Regions from separate parts of the Tessaracoccus sp. MC1865 genome, predicted to be linked through region 2. Evidence: predicted binding sites of a transcription regulator. Region 2 holds the regulator's gene; the other holds the start of a gene.
What was found. Region 2 encodes LexA, which represses DNA repair genes until DNA is damaged. Its sites were predicted from a motif close to TCGAACANNTGTTCGA; they were not measured.

Region 1: J7D54_RS09400 (DUF6504 family protein) is a predicted target of LexA. The motif match lies at 2,190-2,205, and genes of this name have one in related genera.

What each region holds. Positions count from the first base shown of each region.
Region 1 is NZ_CP072596.1:2,017,481-2,021,710, forward strand. Features, by position in the region: gene J7D54_RS09395 (DNA polymerase III subunit alpha) at 1-1,738, opposite strand, end outside; gene J7D54_RS09400 (DUF6504 family protein) at 1,738-2,043, opposite strand; gene J7D54_RS09405 (hypothetical protein) at 2,331-3,257, shown strand; gene J7D54_RS09410 (cytochrome c biogenesis CcdA family protein) at 3,254-4,060, opposite strand; gene J7D54_RS09415 (thioredoxin domain-containing protein) at 4,057-4,230, opposite strand, start outside.
Region 2 is NZ_CP072596.1:1,913,633-1,917,862, reverse strand. Features, by position in the region: gene hflX (GTPase HflX) at 1-195, shown strand, start outside; gene J7D54_RS08920 (ATP-dependent DNA helicase) at 263-2,182, shown strand; gene lexA (transcriptional repressor LexA) at 2,194-2,931, opposite strand; gene J7D54_RS08910 (hypothetical protein) at 3,142-3,480, shown strand; gene nrdR (transcriptional regulator NrdR) at 3,687-4,205, shown strand.

The DNA.
Region 1 (4,230 bases), 100 kb from region 2:
GCATGCGGATGCCGAGCACGTCGAGTTTGAGCAGGCCGAGGTCTTCGACGTCGTCCTTGTCGAACTGGCTCATGGGGTAGCCACCGAAGCTGCGCTCCAGCGGGGTGCGCTGGCCGAGCGAGGAGTCGCTGAGGATCACGCCGCAGGGGTGCAGCGCGATGTGCCGGGGCAACCCGTCGAGCGATTCGACCAGGGAGAACAGCATGTCGAGACGCTCCTCCCCCAGCCCCGCGGCCCGGAGTTCCGGGAGGTCGCGCAGCGCCGCGCGGGCGTCGCGGGCACGGATGTGCGGGAAGGCCTTCGCCATGGCGTCGATCTCCGCCGGTGGGAGGCTGAGCGCAGCGCCGACATCGCGCACGGCGTGGCGCACGCGGTAGGTCTCGATCATCGCCACGCACGCCACGCGCTGCTCGCCGAAGGTGGCCAGGATCTTGTCGTAGACCTCCGTGCGGCGCGCCGATTCGACGTCGAGGTCGATGTCGGGCAGCGCCACGCGCAGCGGCGACAGGAACCTCTCCATGATGAGCCCGTACTTGATGGGGTCCACCCCGGAGACGCCCAGCGCGTAGTTGACGAGGCTCCCCGCTCCGGACCCGCGCGCGGCGCAGCGGATACCCAGGTCCCGGATGAGGCCCACCACGTCTGCCACTGTGAGGAAGTACGACTCGAACCCCAGCTTGCCGATGACGGTGAGTTCGTCGTCGAGGCGTTCCAGGGCCTGCCCGTCCAGCGTGCCGTAGCGCTCGGTGAGGCCGGCCTCGCAGCGGGCGCGCAACACGCCGGCCGCCTCCTCCGCGGTGGTGCCGAGGGTCTCGAACTCCGGCAACCGGATCTCGCCCAGGCCGATGTCGCCGATGGGGTCCAGCATGCACCGCTCCGCCAAGCCGCGGGTGGCTGCCAACAACGCCGACGCATCAGGGCGCCCGGCCAGCAGCGCGGCCTCCCCTGCGGCCAGCGTCATGGCGTCGGTGCCCTTGAGGTGGCCCTCCGCGTTGCGGCGGTCGATGTTGCGCACGTCCAGTGGGACGAGGCGGCGTGCGGAGTCGAGCACATCGACGGTGGCGGCCTGCTCCCGCCGGGCCATCCGCACCATGTTGGTCAGCACCACGGGGACTCCCAAGCCGTCCCCCAGCCTGATGAGGCCGGCGGCCTGGTGCGCCGAGGCGACTCCGCGGCCCCCGGTCTGGTGGTTGGTGGCGGCGAGGAACAGCCCATCCCCCAGCTCCGTGCGCCACTTCCGCACCTCGTCGGCGGCCTGGGCGGGCCGGCCGGCGACGAGCAGCTCACCCGGTTGCGAATCCGCGCCCAGGAGCACCACCACGTCGTGGCCGGCGCAGTGTTGCGCGATGATCTCACGGGTCACCACCGGGTCTGCCCGTTCCCCGGCCTGCTGGGCCGCGGTGATGAGCTGACACAGCGTGCCCCACCCCGAGCGGGAGGTGGCCAGCACTACGGCGCGCGGGAGTCTCTCGTCGCGCAGTTGGCCACCCCGTACCGCAGTGGGCCGGCGGCGGGCCAGCCAGCCGTCGGGTCGCACCGCGAGATCAACGCCGACGATGGGCGCGATGCCCGCGGACAGGCACGCCTTGGCGAAGCGGACGGCCCCGTAGAGGCCACCGCGGTCTGTGATGGCGAGCGCGTCCATGCCGTGGGCGACGGCCTCCGCCACCAGCGCGCTGGGGTGGGAGGCGCCGTACTGGAAGGAGTAGCCGGAGGCCACCCTGAGATGGGGGAACATCAGTCGAGCACCGCCTGGAGCACCCAGTTCTCCGCGCCGACGGTACGGGCCAGTTCGTAGACGCCCCGGTGGCGTCCGTTGCCCGCTTCGACGCGCCAGACCTCCAACTCTCCGAGGAGATCCGACCCCACCGCCCGGTCGACGCTCTCGCCGCGGGCGGCGCGAGCCTGCTGCCCCGCCCACCACGGCGTGGCGCGGCTCCACCGGGCCTGCACCTCTTTGACCAGCAACAGCCTGTCGCGCCAGATGAACTGTCTGGGCTCTTCTCTGAACAACACGAAAATGGGGTCGTCGTACCTGCGCATGGGGCCACCTCCCGGGGAACACTCGAATAGAACACATCATGCTTTTCGACCCGGGAACCCCGGCCCGGCGCAGGGGTCGAAGCCGCGCCGGGCCGGGGTGGCCCCTCACCTCACGCTTGATACGGACCAGAGCTTCCCCGAACTAATCGAACAAGCGTGCGGTGATCTTCACTATAGATCGACCGTCCGACAAAAGAAAAGGGCGCCGGTGATTCGTGCGCAGCTCCCCCCGGCGCCCGGTCGGAGGGGCGCCGACAGCCCTGGCGCGAAGCCCTACGATCAGTCTTATGCTCATCGTCAGAGGCGCCACGCTGGCCGGTCTGGCTGCCGCCGCGCGGCTCGCCAGGCTCGGGCATGAGGTGACCCTGGACGCGGCCGGGCACACCGTCGACCCGCTGCCGCAGACCATCGTGCTGCCCGCCACCTGGCGCGACCTGTTCAAGAAATCCGGCGCCCACCTGGTCACCGCGCTCAACGGCGCGGGGCTGGCCCTCACGGAGGCGCCAGCGCGCCGCTACCACCTCAGCGACGGCACCACGCTCGACCTCCCGGCGGAGCGGGGTGCGCAGTACCACGCCTTGGCCGCCACTTTCGACCCGGAGGAGGCGGCGCGCTGGCGCGACCTGCTCGACGACCTGCTGCCGGTGTGGGAGGCCTTCCGCCGGCACGCCCTGGAGGGCACGGAGCCGGTGCGCACGAAGCAACAACGGGCCACGCTGTGGCTCGACCGCAACGTGGTAGACCTGGCCAAGAGGCTCCGGACGCCGCTGTCAGAGGTGGTGCTCTCCCTGGGCCCGGAGAAGCCGGGCACGGCCGCGCTCCCGCTGCTGCTGGAACGGATGTTCGGCCGCTGGCAGGTCACCGACGACGCCGGGGCCCCGCAGCCCGCCGAGCGCCTCGTCGACCTGCTGCGCCAGCGGGTGGCCGAACGGGGGGTACGCACCGTCGACTCGCACGACGGGCCGGCCGACATCGACTGTCGGCCCCACATGCTGAGGCCTCATTGGTGGCAGCGCCGAGCAACTCTCGGCACCCCGATCGACGACGGCCGGCAACTTCGCGCCTCCGCCACCTCACCCGCAGGTGCGGCCCCCTGGGGGCAGTTGGCGAGCGCAGCCCTGGCCGTCTACGCGCTGCATGAGCGCCTCACCGGCGAGGACCCGCGCCCGACCAACAAGGCGTTCACGCCGCCCCGGCTGGGGCGCCGGGGCTAGGGCCGCGTCGGCCGGCGCAGCCAACCCCACAGCAGCAGACCCGCCACCACCACCACGGCCCCGACGACGGCGAGGTCGGGGATCCGGAGACCCACCTCGCGCAGCCAGGACTCGAGGTGGAACTGCTGCGTCGCGTCGAGGATGCCGCCGATGCCCGCGGTCGCGTCCGTGGTGATGAACAGCACCCCGACGCCGATGAACAGCAGGCCGGAAACGAGACCCAGCGAAGAGGTGGTGAACGGGCCGATCCTGACCGGGCGGGGCCTGAGCCGCTCCCCCAGCCGCAGCCGGTCCCACAGCAGCGCCAGGATCACCAGCGGCACCACCATCCCCGCGCCGAACAGCGCGAGCAGCAGGCCGCCCCGCACGGCGTTGCCGCCCACCGCCGCGACGGTGAGCACCGCGCCCAGCAGCGGCCCGGTGCAGGCGCCGGCCAAGCCATAGGTCATACCGAGCAGCACCGCCCCGATGGGGCCCTTGGGGTCGCCACGCTGCGCGAGCCCGGGGATCGGCAGCCGGATGCCCAGCGCCATGATGAGGCCGAAGAGGATGAGCACGATGCCACCGACGAGTGCGAGGGTGTCGCGGTGCCTGGTGAGCAGGCCGCCCAGCGCCCCGGCAGCCAGCCCCAGCGGGACGAGCGTCAGCAGCAGGCCCACGTAGAACAGCGCGGTGCGCCCGATGAGCCGGGCCCGCTGATCCCCGAAGGCATAGGCGAAGAAGGCGGGCAGCACCAACGCCGCGCAGGGGCTGAGGATCGCCGCGATGCCGCCGAGGAACGCCCCCGCATAGCCGATCGTCATCCGAGCTTGGCGGCCTCGGCCTCGATGACGCGCTCGAATTCGGCGATCGGCTGCGCGCCGGTGAAGAACTGGGTGCCGACGACGAAGGCCGGCGTGGCCGACACACCCATGCCCTGCGCCTCCTGCGAATCCGTGAGCACGGCCTGGCGCAGTGCGGGCTGCGCCCAGTC
Region 2 (4,230 bases):
GCCCTCGAGCAGAGGCTCCCGCGCCCCGAGGTCGCGCTCACCGCTCTGGTGCCGTACAACCGCGGGGATCTGGTGGACAAGGTCCACAAGACGGCCGTGATCGATTCGCTCGAGCACACCGGCGACGGCACGCTGATCAGCGCGCGGGTGCGCCCTGATCTCGCCGATGAGCTGGCCGAGTTCGTACGTGACTGATCACGGAGCCATTCTGGCGGCCGCGGTCGGTGACATCGGGGGCGAGGCACGCCCCGGTCAGCAGGCCATGGCAGACGCCGTGGCCGCGGCATTCGAGGATGACACCCACCTCCTGGTGCAGGCGGGTACGGGCACCGGCAAGTCGCTCGGCTACCTCGCACCCGCGCTCGCCCGGAGCGTGAGCACCGGCGAGGTCGTGGTCGTGGCCACGGCCACCCTGGCGCTCCAGGCCCAGTTGGCGACCAAGGACATCCCCACGGCGCTCGACGCAGTGGAGGAGGTCACCGGCCAGCGGCCCAAGGCGGCCATCCTGAAGGGCCGCACCAACTACGCCTGCCTCTACCGGGCCCGCCAGGGCTCAGACCTGGACCAGGATTCCCTGATCGGCGCCTCCGCCATGGCGGAGACGGCGGCCAAGTCGAAGGCCGACGACGTCAGCAGGCTCGGCGCCGAGGTACTGGCGCTGCGCGAATGGATCGAGGGCCAGGCGCAGAGCGGCGGCCTGGCAGACCGCGACGATGCCCCCACGCACACCGCCCGCGGCTGGTCGCAGGTGTCGATCCCCACGAGGGAGTGTCTGGGGGTGTCGGCCTGCCCCTTCGGGGCGGAGTGCTTCGTCGAGAAGTCCCGCGAGGTTGCACGCGACGCGGATCTCATCGTCACCAACCATGCGCTGCTGGCCATCAACGCCATGCACGGTGGCACCGCGCTGCCGGAACACGCAGCGCTCGTCGTGGATGAGGCGCACGAACTGGTCAGCCGCATCACGACCGCGGCAACGGATGAACTGACCCCGGGCATCGTGGATCGCGCCGCCCGGCGGGCACTCACCTGGCTCGACGACGACCTCGGCGTGGATTTCCTCGACCAGGTGGACACGTTGCGCGAGGCCCTGGACGAATCAGAACTCACCCGCATCACGGAGTCCTCCGCGCCACTGCCGTACGCTGCGGCAGCGCTGCGCGACGTTTCTCGTCGTGTGGTGAGCGCGCTGGGCAAGGTGACCGACGACCCGGACCGTCAGCAGGCCACCTCGTCGGTCAGGGAGATCTTCGACATCGCGGAGCGGATCGCCGCTCTGAAACCCCAGGACGTGGTCTGGGTGACAGAGTCCGACATCATGGGGCGCGCCGCGTACGTGGCGCCGCTCAACGTGTCGGGCCTCCTCAGGGACCAGGTCTTCGGCCAAGGGCCAACCGTGCTGACCTCTGCCACGCTCACGTTGGGCGGGGCGTTCGAACCGGCTGCGGGCGCCGTCGGGCTGCGCGCGGCAGACCGGCTTGAGGCCGAGGAAGAGGGGGACAACGAGTTCGCGTGGCGCGGCATCGACGTCGGCTCGCCGTTCGACTACCGCAAGCAGGGCATCCTGTACGTGGCCCGCCGGCTGCCGCCACCGGGCCGCGACGGGATGCACGACAAGACCCTCGCGGAGATCGCGCAGCTGGTCTGGGCGGCGGAGGGCAGGGCGCTGGGGCTGTTCGCTTCGCGCAGGGCGGCTGACCAGGCCGCCGACTACTGCAGGCGGGAACTGCCGGACCTGACCATCCTGGCGCAGGGCGACGCCCAACTGTCAGAGCTCACCAGACGCTTCCTCGACGAGCCCACCACCGCCCTGTTCGGCACCATGTCGCTGTGGCAGGGTGTCGACGTCCCGGGCGAATCGTGCCAGCTCGTCATCATCGACAAGATCCCGTTCCCGAGGCCGGACGACCCACTGATGCAGGCCAGGAAGAAGGCGGTCGACGACGCGGGGGGCAACGGTTTCATGAGTGTGGCCGCCACCCATGCCGCACTGCTCCTGGCCCAGGGGGCCGGAAGGCTGATCCGGCGCTCCGAGGACAGAGGAGTGGTGGCCATGCTCGACCCACGGTTGGCCACCGCGCGGTACGGATCCTTCCTCACTGCGTCGCTACCTGATTTCTGGGCCACCACGGATGGCGACGTGGCCGTGTCGGCACTCCGCCGCCTCCGCGGCGACCTTGAGTGACCTACCGGGGCTCACACCTTGCGGAGCAGCGCCACGACCTTGCCCATGATGCTGGCGTGGGTGCCGTCGATGGGGGAGTAGCGCTCGTTGTGCGGCAGCAGCCACACCTTGCCCTGCTGCAGCTTGTAGGTCTTGACGGTGGCCTCGTCGTCGAGCAGCGCGGCGACGATGTCGCCGTTGGTGGCGTCCTTCTGTTGGCGTACCACTACCCAGTCACCGTCGCAGATGGCCGCATCGATCATGGAATCGCCCTTGACCTCCAGGAGGAAGAGCTGGCCGTCGCCGACGATCTGCTTCGGCAGCGCGAACACGTCCTCGATGTGCTCCTCGGCCAGAATCGGCCCGCCGGCCGCGATCCGGCCCAACACGGGGGCGGCAACCGCTGAGGGACGCGCATCCCATCCCTGCGCCGAATCCAGTTCCTCGGGGAGCTTGGGCACGTCCGGCAGGGTCAGCACGACGGCACGCGGCCGGTTCGGGTCGCGGCGGATGAAGCCCTTCTGCTCCAGCATGCGCAGTTGGTAGGTCACTGAGGACGTCGACGCCAGCCCGGCCCTGTCCGCCACCTCGCGGATGCTGGGCGGGTAGCCGAGGTCCTCGATGGCGTCCTTGATCACGTGCACCAGCGCCAGTTGCCTGCGGGAGAGCCCGTAATCCGGTCCGTCGGGGATGGGGAAGCCTGCGAGCTGTGCCTCGATCTCTGCGTTGCTCGGGCGGCCACGGCGCGGGCGGTTCGTCTTGTCAGCCATGGCCCCCATGGTAGCCATTAGCTGGAACAGGTGTTCGAAATGCGCAGGCGTGTCGATGGTCGACGAATTTTGTCAGAGGGGACGTGTTGAATGGTTCACGTCGCGAAATCCCGTGGCGCACACCACGCTTCGAACGAATGTTTGAATCTGATCCGCACATGGGGTACCGTTTCAATCGAACACTTGTTCTAGGAATGAAAGAGGTCAGTCATGACCACGTCGAGCGCAGTTCGCTTCCAGATCGTCGGCACGCCCGGTCGTCGGGTCGTCACCGTGTCCCCGGCCGGCCGCCCTGATCTCCATCTGCCCCGCCTCAGTCCTGCCCGCCCGGTGGGCCCCGGCCGCACGGGCGCCGCTGCCTCGTGCCGTGTCGTGAGCCCGGAGCGCCGTTCCGCGTGGCTCGCGGTCAAGGTCGCGGTGGTGTCGCTGTTGGCACTGGCTGGCGGCGCCGTCTCCGCCGCTCAGTTGGTGGACGGCTTCGTGTCGCCGGATCCGGCGGTGGCATACGTCCCCGGTGACCCCGCATGGGCCCACGTCACACAGCCCTGATTCCTCTACTGGGACACGCCGAATTCCCCTCGGCGTGTCTCTTGCCTTCGTGATGGGCCGCGCCTAGTGTGATCCCTACATCTAGTGGTTGCACTGATGTGATTCCCCTACAAGTTGTGATTCGAACGTGATTCGCCACTTGTGAGGAACCGCTCCGGTGTGGCACTGTTGTCCACTCGCTCCATCGCTTGAGGAAGGCCCGCACAGTGCACTGCCCGTTCTGCCGCCACTGCGACACCAAGGTGTCGGATTCGCGCGCGACAGACGACGGTTCCGCCATCCGGCGCCGTCGCATGTGCCCCATGTGCGAGCGCAAGTTCACCACGATCGAACAGATCATCCTGACGGTGGTGAAGCGGTCCGGCGTCGTCGAATCGTTCAGCCGCGAGAAGGTCATGCGCGGCGTGTCGAAGGCCTGTAAGGGCCGTCCCGTCACACCGGCGCAGTTGGCCGCTCTCGCCCAGCGTGTGGAGGAGTCCCTCCGGGCCTCCGGCCAGGCGGAGATCCCTTCGGAACAGATCGGCGTGGCCATCCTCGGCCCACTGGAGGAGCTCGACTCCGTCGCGTACCTCCGCTTCGCCAGCGTCTACAAGAACTACGAGTCGGTCGACGATTTCCAACGCGAGATCGACGCCCTGCGCCTCAGCGCAACCACCAGGAAGCCGGCACCCGAGGGCGGAGCTGCCTTCCAGCAGCTCACCGCCCAAGAGCCGCTCCTCGGCTGAGCAACACATCAGCTTCACATCGAAT